Regions from separate parts of the Methylomonas sp. MK1 genome, predicted to be linked through region 1. Evidence: riboswitches for the same ligand, from Rfam matches in the RefSeq annotation. Region 1 holds a riboswitch; each other region holds the start of a gene.
What was found. A riboswitch is a leader RNA that binds a small molecule or an ion and turns the genes downstream of it on or off. The one in region 1 is predicted to bind cyclic di-GMP.
Positions count from the first base shown of each region.

Region 2: it holds a riboswitch for cyclic di-GMP, as region 1 does, so the genes downstream of both, G006_RS28860 (VPLPA-CTERM sorting domain-containing protein) here and G006_RS29120 (hypothetical protein) in region 1, are expected to answer to the same signal.
Region 3: it holds a riboswitch for cyclic di-GMP, as region 1 does, so the genes downstream of both, G006_RS0111395 (hypothetical protein) here and G006_RS29120 (hypothetical protein) in region 1, are expected to answer to the same signal.
Region 4: it holds a riboswitch for cyclic di-GMP, as region 1 does, so the genes downstream of both, G006_RS0106185 (hypothetical protein) here and G006_RS29120 (hypothetical protein) in region 1, are expected to answer to the same signal.

Region 1 covers NZ_AQOV01000001.1:2,156,453-2,160,232, reverse strand. The annotation lists gene G006_RS0110160 (hypothetical protein) at 1-74, opposite strand, end outside; gene G006_RS29120 (hypothetical protein) at 174-1,286, opposite strand; cyclic di-GMP riboswitch class I at 1,386-1,470, opposite strand; gene G006_RS0110145 (hypothetical protein) at 1,848-2,123, shown strand; gene G006_RS0110140 (ATP-binding protein) at 2,413-3,780, shown strand, end outside; gene G006_RS0110135 (response regulator transcription factor) at 3,764-3,780, shown strand, end outside.
Region 2 covers NZ_AQOV01000001.1:2,883,035-2,886,814, reverse strand. The annotation lists gene G006_RS28865 (hypothetical protein) at 1-806, opposite strand, end outside; gene G006_RS28860 (VPLPA-CTERM sorting domain-containing protein) at 1,002-1,751, opposite strand; cyclic di-GMP riboswitch class I at 2,197-2,271, opposite strand; gene lpxC (UDP-3-O-acyl-N-acetylglucosamine deacetylase) at 2,693-3,619, opposite strand; gene ftsZ (cell division protein FtsZ) at 3,728-3,780, opposite strand, start outside.
Region 3 covers NZ_AQOV01000001.1:2,409,289-2,413,068, forward strand. The annotation lists gene G006_RS0111385 (hypothetical protein) at 1-375, opposite strand, end outside; gene G006_RS0111390 (hypothetical protein) at 372-1,205, opposite strand; gene G006_RS0111395 (hypothetical protein) at 1,359-2,147, opposite strand; cyclic di-GMP riboswitch class I at 2,220-2,298, opposite strand; gene G006_RS0111400 (TonB-dependent siderophore receptor) at 2,377-3,780, opposite strand, start outside.
Region 4 covers NZ_AQOV01000001.1:1,344,982-1,348,761, reverse strand. The annotation lists gene gspK (type II secretion system minor pseudopilin GspK) at 1-45, shown strand, start outside; gene gspL (type II secretion system protein GspL) at 38-1,231, shown strand; gene gspM (type II secretion system protein GspM) at 1,212-1,727, shown strand; cyclic di-GMP riboswitch class I at 2,447-2,525, shown strand; gene G006_RS0106185 (hypothetical protein) at 2,565-3,356, shown strand; gene G006_RS0106180 (hypothetical protein) at 3,457-3,780, shown strand, end outside.

The DNA of each region.
Region 1 (3,780 bases):
AAGCCGCTGACTGACATCAACGCGCCCATGGCGCCCGCTAATGCTAGTTTTTTTAATGGTGAGTTTGCAGTCATTTTGGATCTCTATCGAATGAAATAAATGAGAGGAAGCCTTTCGTTAAACAATGCTTGGTGAGGGGATTGCCGTTGTCTGGCGGCAATCCCGCTTGGCAATTAAGCCGCTAGTGGTTGTTTGCGGCGACCGAAACCGATCAAGCCGGCCATGGCGCTGCCGAACAGCCAGACTGCGCCTGGAACAGGCACGGCCGAAGTAGTTACCAATACGTCGTAGGTTACGCCATCGAGTGCGCCGCCACCGTGTGCGCCGACCACCAAGGTATAAAAGCCATTGGTGTGCAGCCCGGGTGTGCCGGTTGCATTCCATTCGGCTTGGTCGAACACAAACGAGTAGAACAAGGTGTCGGAAGTACTGCTCATGCTGGCCGTCCAGATAGCTTCGCCCAAGCTTGAGCCTTGCAGGCCGGTTTCGCCGATTGTGGCAGCCGCGTTACGGTCAGATGTGGAGCTGCTGTCTACATTGCGATACAGGGCAACATCCAATAAACCGTTAAATTGGCTGTAATCGGCGTCGTTTTTCACGGTAATGGTGGTTTTGATATTGCCGGCGCTGGCGCAGTTAGCGCTTGCTGTGTTTGCGCCGCAGCTAATATGAATCAAACCGTAATCCAGTCCCAGGCCGGTTGATGCCGAATTGCCTGCTACCGCCAAGTAAGGATGGTCGCCATCAGCGGGCAAATCAGCCATGATGGTGCCCCAGGTAGCGGCGTTGGTGCCGCCGTTTTTGTCCGAGTAAGCTTTCCACAAGCTACCGATAGTGTTGGTGCCGAAGCTAGGGTTTGAGCTAATGAGGTTTGCTGTCAAGGCGCCAGTGTTGTCTGTAGCGCTTGAGCCGGTATGCAATTCGCGCTTGGTGAAACCGGTAGCGGTTGTGTGCTGACCGGAGTACCACATATAAGGTAGGTTACCTGCTACTTCTGTGGCTGTCTCAGCCGCTGTACCTGTGCCAGGGATCAAGGTGTTCGCGCTTAAGTCGCCCACTGTATAAACGTTGGTACCGTTCGCGATTCTATTGGTGCCGTTAGAGTTGGCGGAAACACCGTCGGTGCCGTTGATGCTGTTGGCGATGCCGAAGCCGATTGCTGAGTTACCCGAGGCTACTGTACCCGCGCCGGTCAGATTGTAGTAAGAATGTGCAAACGCTTGGCCTGAAACGCCCGCTAGGCCAGCTGTCAAAATAGCTGCTATAGCCGTTTTATGAAAGATCATGATCGTCCTCTTTGTTATTGGAATTAAAGGTAACAGCGAAACTGACAAAACTTGACCAATTGCATCGAGCCAAATTTTGTCCTCGCCCATGGCGCGCATGGGGGCAATCCGGCCTTCTTTAAATCGTTTTATAAGAACCGTGATTTTCCGGCCCCGCCTCACGACGGGTGTGGCAATTCTTGCTTTCAGAGATTTGCTAATTACGCCAGCGGCAGACATGGCAGGGATAGAGACCTACTAACCGCTTTTTTTAAAGCAAACCACGAAGCAAGTACACTAGTTGAAGCGAATAGTGGGCCAACTTAATAAAATATATAAATTTCATTGCATTACTGCTTATTTTGCCTGGGATGGCGTGAGTGAGCGGCGAGCGAAACTCAGCGAAATAGCTCAGACGCTTGCTTCATATAACACAGTTCAATTATTGGGGAATATTCCGGGGTTGGCGCTGAAGCTTGTTTTGGTGGATTTGATAAGGAATTTCTTTATTTTCTAGTCGTTTATTGTTAGGTTGTTGCGCCGCTAATTGGGTTGGCACGAGATTTTTCAGTGGAGAGATGTATGCAAAAAACCGATAAAACCCCGTTGTGGGTGTTTCTGGCACTGTCCAGTATAGAAACCCGCAAAGGCGCATTACTGTTGATCTGGAGTAGTATTGTTTTTACTCTGTACTGTGTGCCTTGGCCACTCTATTTCGATGGCAACGGCTGGGTTGCCAAATTATTTTTAATCGACGATTGGGAATGGTTTGCGATGATGCTGCCCATGACGTTCTGGTATTGGCTGAGCATGAGATGGGTGGATAAAAACGGCGGCTGGCGTTTGGCCGGTGCGTGATATGCCGCACTATTTTTTAGGGGCATGATTCGTCAGACCTTTGTGTTTGCTCCAGAAAGATTAGCTCGTAGATTCTCTTTCGATCTTTTAAGCGGCTAGCTTAATTCCGTATTTGCCAAGGCGCGTAGGGGTTTATATCGGGTGAGCAAACGGGGTTAAGGTTTTGCTACCAAAAATCGATTGTGAATACTCAGGTGGCCGCCATCCAAGTTTGGTTGGCTTTCCACCTTATTAAGCGAGCGGCGGTAGTATATCGCTGCGGTGCTTTCTTCAATTTAGTGTTGTTTCTATGCTTTCACACATTCTGCCCAAAGCCGAAATCTCCATTCGCGAAAACCTGCGTTGGTTATACATTCTTAGAAATTTGATGCTGTTTGCCGTCACGGTAGCGGTATTTATCGCGGTGAACGGTTTGGGTATCAATTTGCCGCAAAATCAGTTGTGGCTGGCGATTTTTGCGATTTCCATACTCAATCTATACACCTGGCTGCGACTGAGAACGCCGGAAGAAGTAACCGAGCACGAGATTTTTTCGCAAATATGCATGGATGTGTTGGCGCTGGCCTATTTGCTTTATCTCACTGGCGGCGCGTCAAACCCGATTATTTGGGTGTTTCTTTTACCATTAATTGTTACCGCTATCATGCTACCGCAGGCTTATGCCTGGAATATGGTAATCATTACGTCCTGCGTCTATACCGTGCTGATTGCCTACAACGTACCCTTGCCGGCCGTGGAGCCGCATATGGCGCATCCGGCAATGGCGGAGATGACGCCGGAAATGAGTCTGCAAATGCATTTGATGAACGACAGGCGGTATTTCAATCTGCATGTATTTGGTATGTGGTTTGGTTTTGTGTTTAGCGCCGGCTTGGTGGCTTTTTTCGTAGTCGAACTGTCCAAAACCTTGAAAGAACGTGAGCGAAATTTAGCGGATGCCCGCGAGAGTGCGCTACGCGACGAACGAGTTGTATCCCTGGGCACCTTGGCGGCTAGTGCCGCGCACGATATGGGCACACCGTTGGGGACGATTGCCATTTTGACGCATGAGATGGCGGAAGAGTTGTCGGAGCATCGTTACCCGGATATGCATCAGAAGCTGGTGATAGTTCAGCAGCAGATTGATCGCTGTAAGCAGGCCTTGTCGGTGATGTCGGCCTCCGCCGGCGAGATGCGGGCGGAATCCGGCAAGGTGATGCTGGTGAGCGAGTACATCGATGAAGTGTTGGGGCAGTGGCGCACGCATAAAGCCGCTACCCGGCTTAAACTATTTATATCGCCGGATGTGGATATGGACGCGCGGGTGATTGCGGAGCGTACTGTGACACACTCCATCATCAATATTCTAAATAACGCAGCAGAGGCATCGCCGGTCGACGCGGGCATCGAGTTTCATGTGGAATGGGACGAGGAAACACTAAATTTGAAAATCAGGGATTTCGGTCCAGGTTTGCCCGCTGAATTTATCGAGTTTGCCGGGCATCAACCGGTCAAGAGCAATAAGCAAGGCATGGGGGTTGGCTTGTTTTTGACTTATACCACTATCAAGCGGCTCGGCGGTAAAATACAGTTCAGTAATTTAGAGTCGGGCGGCGCCTGCGTCGAAATCAGTTTGCCGCTATTAGCTAAGGAGAGTACGCATGAACGAATTACCTAC
Region 2 (3,780 bases), 730 kb from region 1:
AAAAAACCGGCCAGCGCGCTACCGAACAACCAAACAGCCGAAGGCACGGGTACCGCGGCAGGTGGGGTGTATGTAGAGGCGGCCGCCGACGCGGAAATGTTCAAGGAGATACCGGCGCTGGAGCCGAGGACGTCCGCGCCGCCGACGAACACTGCATACCAGCCGGCCTGCAAATCGTTCAGCGTCAAGGTAGCGTATCTTTTGGTGTTGGCAAACGCAGGGTTACCGGTGACACCTGTCGAGCCGGATACGCCGGTTTCATAGAGGTCGTCGATACTGACATCGTGTGCACCGGAGTCGATGACGCCGCCGAACGAGTTAACGTAGTTTTTGCTGGAGGAACTGACGTAGCCCAGCGTTTCGACAATACCGTCCGCGCCTGTTGCCCAGATGATGCCTGGATCCCCGGCTTGGCCGACCGAGTTGAATTTATGGATTTGGCCGGTTAGCTCTGCCGGTGTATCGACGCCGACTGTTTCCCCCGAATAAGCCACATTGGTTCTGAAGATTGAAAACGCCGGAAAGTTTGCGGCAGACGAACGCGCGTCTACTGTCACGGATTGGGCTGATGAGCTTAGATAGAAATTGGTAAATGCGCCTTGCATGCCCCAGCCATCGTTGGAAAGCGCCGGATTGCCCGCGAAGCCCAGATTGCTGGAATTAAAACTAGGGTTTGAGATGCTAGTACCCAACTCAAGGGTGTTATCGGCACCTGTCCAAGCCGCCGCAGCTGGTTGAGCCATGGCAAGGGTTAACGCCGCGGAAGATAGGGTGATTTTGAAAATGTGTTGTAAATTGATGTTCATTTTTGAGTGTCTCCAATATCCACCACATCGCGGTTTACGATTGTGGTAGATTTAAGTTGCTGTTTAATTTGGATTCGTCTGAGGTGTTTCGGGCCTGGCAGCCAAAAGTGGACGATTCCAAAGTTTTAATATGCATTGCGAGGGGTGAGTCGATAGCTGATGTCGGTTTACCTACTCGCTCTTACTCGCTGTGGTTTATGCGGTGCGGCGTTTGCCGAATACGCCTAATCCCGCTAACGCAGAACCAAACAACCAAACGGCCCCTGGAACCGGTACTGCACTAACGCCTTCTCCGGTTATGGTCAAAGGCAGGTTGGCTCCGGTGACGTAGTCGGTAGCAGTAAGGGTTATTTGATAGTCAAAATGATCCTGACCTGTGGCGCCAGTTACGGGGTTGAGGCCAGTTGCACCAGTGATAACGTCGCCCTTGTTGAAACCCAGCACGGCTTCTTCAATGGTGAGAGAGTAATCTCCAAAAGCAATAATGTAATTGCCTACGTCCAAAGCAGTCGCCAGATAGGAGTCTCGGCTCAACAAGCTGCCGTCGGCCCATCCGCCGGTATTGCCAGGTATGGTGTAGGCTGGACTGTCGTCGCCGCTGACTATTTCCGTAGTGAGTGAGACCGTGTCCTGAAAAATGCGGAATTGGCTATCCGCCAGGGTTAGTTCGCCGTCGCCGTTGATATCGACATAGGCGCCGGGATGTGCGCCCCAGCCCGCTGCGTAGCCTTCATTCGCCAGGACATCGATGACAACATTGGCAGCCGATGACAACGAAAACGAATAGAAATCGATTGTGGTACCGGCGCCGTGAACCGGGTCGACGGTCTTATAGATGGTTCCGTTTACGACCTCGGCCTGTGCGCTGCTTAGGCCTAAAAGTGAAATAGCAAGTGTTGCAGCCACCTTTTTTAAGGTTTGGGCATTTCTAGTGTTAACAGACATAATTCAATTCCTTTAAATAGAGTAAGACGTAGATTTTTACCGGTAGTCTCTACCGGCGACATTCAAGGTTTCGTATTTCCCTTTACGAGTTGTTGTCTAACGCACATGTGCCCGCTGCCGCGATGCCAGGCTCTTACCGTTCGATCCTGTTCGTACGGTAAGGGCCTAGGGCTGGCCGTTTGACCAACGGCTTCCCGCGCAATTTGAACGGTCTTAAAACCGCTAAGTATTTCAATATTCCCGGATTGATCATGCCGCGCTATGTTTGCGAGGGAAGCAGTCCAAAGAGTTTGAAATACCGGGCTAGTTTGCACAGTGTGTTAAACAATGGGTTCAGACTAATCAGGTGATATAACAAACTATTCCTGACCAGTGAGCGACTGCTAGGGGATAGTTGTCGTCGTTTCCATATCGACCCGCTAATCCCTTCTCTTGCCTGCTCAAAAGAGGTAGCTCGACTATCTGAATCAGATCCGCAGCTTTCCGGCCCCGCCTTGCGACGAGTGTGGCGACTTGTTGGCTGCGCCCAGAGGGTGCAGCATTAATAGCTAAGCAAAATATGCGCCAAAATAACGCTAAGCGTGGGTGGTCAGCTTTTTTGTATGAATATTTATATATAAAACAAGGGGATAAATGGTTTGCTTTGAGATGGTGGGGCTGCAATAAGCGTGGCTGTTTTCCGGGACTCCAGCTGGCTTTAATACTAGGGGATGAGTTATTTCACGTATTTTGAGTTATATCCCTTACTTTTTGCAGGGATAGACTTTGCCATGGGGATGAGCAGATGAATTAGAGCCAGCCTAGAGAGTCGGCCATTTCTGAAAGGGCCATGGCTGCTCATTTAGGGCAATATTAGCTGGAAAATTCTTTAAAAATTGGCTGGAAGGGACGGGGAGGCTTGGGCCTCCGCCGTTTATTCAGGGTATCTGGCGGGGTTGGTCTTAGCCGGTAGCTCTAGCCGAAGTTTGAGCGGAATGCATGAAGGATATAGGGGCTTCTTCGGCATTTTCGAAAGTCACCATTTCCCAGGCGTCTTTGTCGTTCATTAAGCTTAGCAACAACTTGTTGTTCAACGCGTGGCCGGATTTGAAGCCTTGATATTCGCCAATCAGGCTATAGCCCAGCAAATATAAGTCGCCGATGGCGTCGAGAATTTTGTGTTTCACAAATTCGTCTGCGTAGCGCAGACCGTCTTCGTTCAACACTTTATCGTCGTCCACCACAATGGCGTTATCCAGGCTGCCGCCTAGCGCCAGATTGTTCTCGCGTAAAAACTCGATGTCCTTCATAAAACCAAAGGTTCGGGCCCGGCTGACTTCCTTCACAAACGTAGTCGAAGAAAAGTCCATCACAGCGGTTTTTAGATGTTCGGAAAACGCCGGATGTTCGAAATCGATGGTAAAGGTGACTTTAAAGCCATCGAACGGTTCGAACGCGGCCCATTTATCGCCGTCTTCCACGCGGATTGCGCGTTTGATACGGATATATTGTTTGGGTACGTCCTGCTCGACCACGCCAGCCGATTGCAACAAAAACACAAATGGTCCGGCGCTGCCGTCCATGATCGGTACTTCCGCGGCGCTGACATCGACAATCGCGTTGTCTATGCCTAAGCCGGCCAAAGCCGACAGCAAATGTTCGACCGTGGAAACTTTTACGCCGTCACGAACCAAAGTCGTGGATAGCTTGGTTTCGCCGACATTTTCAGGGCGCGCGGCAATCATCACCGGAGTTTCCAAATCCACGCGGCGAAAACGGATGCCGGTATCGGGATCTGAGGGGTGCAGGGTCAGATAGACCTTATCGCCGGTATGCAAACCGACGCCGGTGGCTCTGATGGTGTTTTTTAAAGTACGCTGTTTAATCATGAAATGCCGACAAATAGGTAAAACAAAGTCGGGGAGTCTATCACAGATTATGCGATAGCTCCCCCCGAACTTGGCTCAGCTGCCTCATAGACTTGCCGCAAGCGGCCCTTAGTCTGCTTGGCGTCTCAAGAAGGCCGGTACGTCCAAGTAATCCAGGTCCA
Region 3 (3,780 bases), 250 kb from region 1:
CAACTGTACAAAGGTTTTTGATGCGGCCGAAGCGTCGTAAAACTCTTCCAGATAAATAGAAGGCCGGCAGCAAATCGGAAAGTCGGCGGTGGGTGTGTCCGGATAGTCATTCACATCGACGCTGGCGATTAGCACATCGCGGTTTAGGTTAAGGACCAGCGCACCGCCGCTTACTGTCGCGGCGTGGACATGGCCGGACATTAAAATACCGCAAACCGCCAGTAGTAACCCGGCTCCTAAATAGCGTCGTTCCGGTGCAGACGGCGGTTGAGCGACTGTAGTGGATTCCAACCTGCACGGGAATGGCGAATCCAGGGAATTTAATAGTTTCGCGGCCAACAGCATGCCGGATGATCGATGATTATTGATTTTCATAATGTCACACTCCTTGAAAGATATGGCCTACGGCCTATGCCGATAAAGCCCAAAAAGCCGCTACCGAATAACCAGACCGCAGCGGGCAGCGGCACCGCCGATACCTGACCGCAACCGGCATAGGCACCCGTGCCCAAACAGAAACTGCCGACATCGACCAGTTGCACGCCTTGCAACATGCCGGCGTTTTCCGGCGACATCAGTAAATCGCCGCTAAACTGCCAGTTTTCGGCGTTGGTAAAGCTCAGGCTTAGGTTGTTTAAGTCGTACACCGCCATCGTGAAATAAATGTTATTGGCTAGGTACCAGCCGGTGCGGCCCAAAGTTTGCCGGCCGGCATCGTATAGCAGCGAAAAATCGCCGTTGACCAAGCCGGCCCCGCCGGGTGGCCAGTTGGGCGCATAAAACCCCTGCACGCCGCTCATACCGACTTGCGCCCCGGCCATACCGGCCAGAGTGCCGGTATCGATGGCAAACTCGGCTGACGTCGCTTTGACATGACGCTGACTGGCTTGCGGACTAGGATCGTTACCGATAGCCGTCAACTCGAACACCTGATTAAGTCCGGAAATCTCGGTGTTGTTGAGTTGGCTAAGCAAATGGTCGCCGGTATTGGCCGGATTATCGGCATTGGACGTTGCAGTACTCCAAAACGTCGACAAGTAATAACCCCCGGCGTAAGGCGCCAGCGCATTGCGGTCCAGGTTCATCGTAAAAGTGCCGCCGGATGGCGCATTCAATATCGCGGCATCGGCGCTTGGAGATACCATCCCCATGCCGATAGCCAGCACGGCCAAAACGGGATAGCCGTGGTTTTTGTTGATCTTCATAAAAGCCCTACAGCGGATAGTCAGAATAAGCCCTCTCCCTGCCTGAATACGCAAACAGCCGCAGTGCACGGCATGCTGGCAAGAAGAAGGATTTATTTCAATAAGCTAAGGCCCGGAGCGAATCTTGGCGACCGCCCCAAGCCCACTTTCGAGTTAAGCCGCGACAGAGGCTTTTTTGCGACTTGCACCCAGCAAGCCCAGCAGACCGCTGCCGAACATCCAGACCGCCGCCGGTACCGGTACCGCCGATGGCGCAGTACTGGGAGCCAGACTAAAAGTACCGACCACGGCATTGGTATTGGCACCAACCAAACCGGCCCACAACCCGGTCCATTGCAAATCGCCGCTCAGTAGTAATTCGCCATTGCTGTTCAACGACTCGGCGACGTTGGTCAGCTTCAAGAAATTTTGGTAACCGAAACCGGTATCGAAGGTTTTTATATTCCAGGTGCTCCCGGTTTTTACCAGGCTAAAGTCGTAGGGCGTCAAAATGCCGCTGCCGCCTTGGCTGGTCAACAACCAGGCGCCGCTCAGACCGATTTGACCGATCGAGGTGTTGCCGGCGTCCATCGTTGTGGCTTGTTCGGTACGGCCATAGGGGCCGGCAGCCGGATAGCTGTTGGTCGTGGTGTTGCTGTTAACCGCAAACGACATCGCTGTGCTAGCGGTTGCCGATAGCGCCGTTCCGCCGTTGGTTGCGCCGGTAATGCCGAGTAAATTATCGCTGGCGCCCCAATGTTTCGCGACAATCCAGCCATTCGGATACCCGCTGCCGACATTGACAGATGCCGCCGCAAAAGCGGCATTGTTGATGGTGATGGTGGCATCGCCGCTAACTTGTGCAGCGCTCGCTGTTGCAGGCGCTAAAACGGCGGTCAATGCGCTGAAGGCTAACAGGCCGGCGCTTGCCAGTTGAGTGCGGTTGTAGTGCAAGATTGTCATTTTTTATTCCTTAATAAATTACGGTTAAAGTTAATCTGCAAATCGCCAACCCGAATTTAGGGCATTTAACTTGCAGGTAACCCGGCTGTCTTAATCTCCAAGACCCGTGGCTTTCCGGCTCCGTCTCGCGGCGGATGTGGCATGTTTGTCGCGGTCCTTACGACATCACTCTAAATCCCTGAGTGAGGTGCTCCTGAAAAACTCCTGTGGCAAATAGATAACGACGGCATCAATACTTGATCGAAAGACTCAGGAATCCCGCGCGGCCGGGTGCCGGCGCCACCCGGCCCTCGAAATAGCCGTAGGGCTGAAAATAATCCTCATCGCTGAGATTCTTGACGGTAGCCGCCCATTTGAAACTCCCGGTTTCGTAAGCTAACGCCGCGTCGAAGCTGTGGTAGCCGGCGGTTTTGAAGCGGTTGTCGTCGGACAAATACGCCCCGGCACGGGCATAAACGCCGAAACCCAAGCTAAAGCCTTGCAGCGCATCCTGCTGAAAACGGTAATGCGCCCAGAGCCGCCCGGCATCCTCCGGGACTTGGGCTAAGCGAGTGCCGGCAGCCACCCCGGCTTCGTCGTCCATGAACCGGGCGTCGGTATGCGCATAGTTCGCCAGCACGCTGAAGCCCTCGACCGGTTGCCAGAGCAAATCCATTTCAACACCACGCGAGCGTTGCTGGCCGGCGGCGACCGAACGCCGCTGAAAATCGCTGCTGTCGGTGACCGCGACCTGGCTGCGCTCGATTTGATACAGCGCCAGCTGGCCGCTGAATTGATGTGAAAAATTGAATTTCAGGCCGGTTTCCAGATGACTCGACAATTCCGGCGCCGGCGTATCGACGAAATTCACAAAGGGTTGGCCGCGCATGCCTTCGCTGTAGGAAATAAACCAGGAAACCTCGTCGCTCAGATCGATCACACCACCGAGTCGCGGCAGCCATTTCAGCGTATCGGTTTTAGCGTGTACCCCGGTTTGGGCATTATTAAAATCGATGCCAACCTTGCCCAGCCTGACACCGGACAGCCAATGCAAACGCCGGTACAGAGTGCTTTGCCACTGGAGGTAAGCGCCGTAAGTGATGTTTTCGATGAACTGATTTTCCAGGCCCGGCCCCGGCACAGCATAAGGGGTGTCAAATATCGGCGCCCGCAGATCGACCGTACCGACACCCAAACCCAAGGGGCCAAAATCGCCCTCGATAAAGCCTGCATCGCACAAGCGACTGTAATCCGCGCCCAGCAACAGATTGTTTTCGCTCGGACCCAGCTTGAAATTACCCTGCAAATTGCCCAGCACGCTGCGCTCTTGCTGTTGTTGAAACAATTCGGCATTGACCAATGCCCAGCTCGATGCCGGTAGCAAGGGCCGGTCCGCGATGAGGCCATCGCTGCCGAACAGGGTCTGAATTTTCTCGTCGAATTCCGAGTGCGCATAGCGCGCCTTCAGGTTTAAGCGCCAGCTCCGATTGATGCTCCTTTCCAACGAGGCCCACACCGCATCGGCATTCGAATGACTATCGGGCAGATTGGCCGGCCCCAAGAACAGGTCGGGCCGGGTAGCAAAATCGCCGGCAATGCTGCCGGTGGCGGGTAAGCCCTGATACTCCGGTTGCTGCCAGCGCGACAGTTTGGC
Region 4 (3,780 bases), 810 kb from region 1:
GCGCAAGTGGTGAAGCGCCAGCGCCAGGGCTTGGCGCATGGCTGAAAAACTGCTGGTCAGAGTAGGTGCCGAATCTGCCGATAAACTGGAATGGTTGAATCTTGCCGAGCCTGATAGCCAGCCGGCATCAGGCACGATGGCCGAGTTGGCAGCGGCTGCGCAGGGTAAGTCTGTACTGCTGTTATTGCCGGCCGCTTCGGTGCTATTGCTGGAAATCGAGCTGGCAGTTAAAACCACCGCGCAACTGAAAAAAGCCTTGCCGTTTGCGTTGGAAGACCTACTGGCCGAGGACGTGGAAAATTATCATCTGGTTTGGTTAAAGCAGGACCGGGATAAACTCGCCGTGGCGGCGATTACGCACGACACATTAGCGGCGCGGCTTACTCCGTTTCGCGAAGCCGGTTTAGAGCTGGCAGCTGCGTATCCGGAAACCTTATGCCTGCCGTATCAGCCTGGACAAACGACTTTGTTGCTCGAAGAAAGCAACGCAATTTTGCGCAGCGCTGCCTATTTGGGCGGCGGCGTGGATGCGCAATTTCTGCCGCAACTGCTGGAAAAAGCCTGTGCCGAAGGTGCCGATTTCCAGACTTTACTGATATGCAAACACAGCGAAGACACCCAGCTGCCGGATGGTTTGGCAAATAACGGTTTGGAAACAGTCATAGCCAAGCCTTTGCAATTCATGGCGAGCTCAGTCGAGTCATTGCCAGCCGAGCTGAATTTGTTGAGCGGTGCGTATGCCGTCAGTCATCGTCCAAAAGGCCGCTGGCAACAGTGGCTGCCGGCGGCCATCATTTTGGCTGCGGCCTTGGCGGTGCAGAGCTACGCTTTACTACATACCTATTGGCAACAACAAGCCGAACTAAGCGAGTTGGAAGCGAAAAGCCAAGAGCTGTTCAAACAAACTTTTCCCGATGTGAAACGCATCGTCAATGTCAAAGCTCAGGCCGAGCAACAGCTGGCGCAGCTCAGAAAACAACAGGCTTTTGCCGGTAGCGGCTTCATGCGCTTGATCTACCGTTCCGGATTGGTGTTGAAAGAAGCGCCGGCCGTACACTTGAAAAAGCTCAATTTCCTGAACGGCGGTTTGCAGTTACATCTGCTTGCCGACGACATCGGCCAACTGGAGCAATTCAAACAGCAGCTGCAAAGCAGTATGCAGGTGAAAATTCAATCCGCCGACAGCGGCGCAAACGGCGTGGAGGCGCAACTTGAGATTCGCGAAAAATGATTTAGCGCAGCGTTTTGCCGAATTAACGCCCAGAGAGCGAGTACTGGCGCTGGGTGGTGTGCTGGTCGTGCTGATGTATGGCGCATACCTGCTGTTTTACCAACCAATTGCTGAACAAAGCCGCTTGCTGACCCTAAAAATCCAGGCGCAACAGCAAATCTATACCTACTTACAACAAGTCGGTAACGAAGCGGCGGCTTTGCGGCAACAGGCTACGGTTGATGCACCGGCATTGGATGGCGCTAATCAATCGCCGCTGGCGGTAGTCGATTTCAGCAGCCAGCAGCTGGACATAAAGCCGGCGATCAAACACCTGTCGCCGGAAGGCGAGGACAAAGTCAGCGTCTGGCTGGAGCATCTGGCCTTCGACCAACTGATGTCCTGGTTGACAATTTTGGAAACCAAACACCGTTTGCAAGTGCTGCAAATCGATGTTGAAAAACCGGCCGATGCTGATGGCATCGTCAATGCCAAGGTCTTACTGGGTGTTGTTTAGTCTGCTCAGGTATCGTCGCTCCCGCGCAGGCGGGAGCCCAGTTGCCGCAGCTGATTTGCTGCGCGGTCCCAAGGCGTCCAGTTTACCGTGAATGCCGAGACCAGAATTCTTTGATAGCTTCAAACTTGCCATCCATGGCACTGGATGCCCGCTCTTGTGCCCTGTGGGTATCCCGGCGGGCATGACGGACTTCTTGGGTTTAGCTGAAGTAGCTCAATAGTCAGGATACGCCTTGCCGTCCACAGCTCACGACAATTCATACCTGGACCACGTCCCACTGCTATTAAGTTAAGAGCGGATGGTTCTATCTCCCCTCATCCCAACCTTCTCCCGGAGGGAGAAGGGGCTTCTTCCTTCGCTCAATGGCAGTGAGGCAATGCCCGCAAAAAGAATCTTAAATTTCATAGCTACCGCCCGCGCCCGATCATCCGCTGAATTTTCGTGTTAGCGGCCGGCTTTGTAATACAGATGTATTACATGTCACGTGAATTTAACAATGCTGTAACCGAAAAGCCGCTATTGCTCTGGAATAATCCGCGTCAAGTTGAAGGGTCGAGGATCGGCAGTTCAGCAAGGATTCAGGAGCAACTAGGGAACACGGACGGCACGGACAAGGAGCGGCTAAGGAAGAGGATAGGGAGGAGGCTAAGGGGGAAATGGTAGCGGGGGCAACAAAGCGGCGCTGTCAGGATGTTAGATGGCGTCGAGTACGATCTAAAGCGTGTAAAAGCCAAACTCGTTGTGAAGCGGGGACGGAAAGTCACAGGTCTTGCAGGTCAAGACGGCTGGGCTGTCACCTTATGTCATTAATCGAAATTTAAACATGAGGTTTTAAAAATGAAATTGTCTAAAAAATTGTTGGCAGTTGCAGTATTGGCGGCGGCCGCTTCAGGCGCCGCGGAAGCGCGTATCCAAGCTATCGGTGATGCAACAGCAGACGGTAGCGAGTTTTTGTTCAACCTGGTTGACTACACAGCGAAAACTTCATTTACACTGGATTTGGGTATCACTGTTGAGCAATTTCTGGCTAACCCTAGCCAATCATTGTCTTTCTCACTGAGCGACAACAACTTTCAATCATTCGCTGCTGCTTACACTGCCGGCAACGATGTTGCTTGGGGAGTTTCTGGTGGTCATGGGATCCTGGCTGACCTGACTGACCTGCCTAAATTTGGTTTCTACACAACGTCAGTAGTTCCTTCTCCTGCCGTCATCGATAGCAATGCAGGCGACATTGGTAATACTATGAGTAAATGGAACGTTATGGTTGGTTCTGTTCAAACTCAAGATGCCAATTCTAACAATCTGAGCACCTTCAGAACTGTTGGCCAACAAGGTTATACAGCTGTTTACGGTAACGATTTCCAAACTGCTTTGCCATTTGCGGCCCAAGGTCAGTTAGGCAATGCTTTGGCGTTCGTTCATGAAAAAGTCAATGCCGACGATTTCGATACTGGAGAATTGGAAACTTTCCCAGGTACATGGAATTTTTCATTTAGCGGTAACGTGGGTTCTTTGACCTATACCGCTGCACCCGCTGCTGTGCCACTGCCTGCCGCAGTTTGGATGTTCGGCGCCGGTTTGATGGGCGTACTGCGCGCAACTCGTCGTAAATCATTGGCGGTTTAATCCCGCAAACGTCTTGAGCCGGCCGGATTCTGCTTTGCTGGTTCCCCCTTCATGAACGGGTCGGCTCAAACTTTAAATTCAATCAATTGAGAGATATACAATGAAAAATCAATTATTGTCTGCTGCTATCGCAGTGGCTTCTCTGGCAGGTTTCTCGCAAGGTGCATCCGCACATGCGCCAAGCGTCACGCCGGATATCGAAATCTTTATGTCCGGCGCTAGCGCGCAAGACAAAGCCCTGGCGGCATTGTTTGTTAATTTGTGCGACGCCGGTACTTTGGATGTATTTAAAGACAACGGTACAGCGGGTTCCGAAGGTAAAAACCATAGTGCTTATTTCTGCACACTGAACTCTACTAACGTACCCGGCCTGACCGTCAACGGTGCTGCCGCAACCACGGCTAAAGTATTGTTCCACAAACGT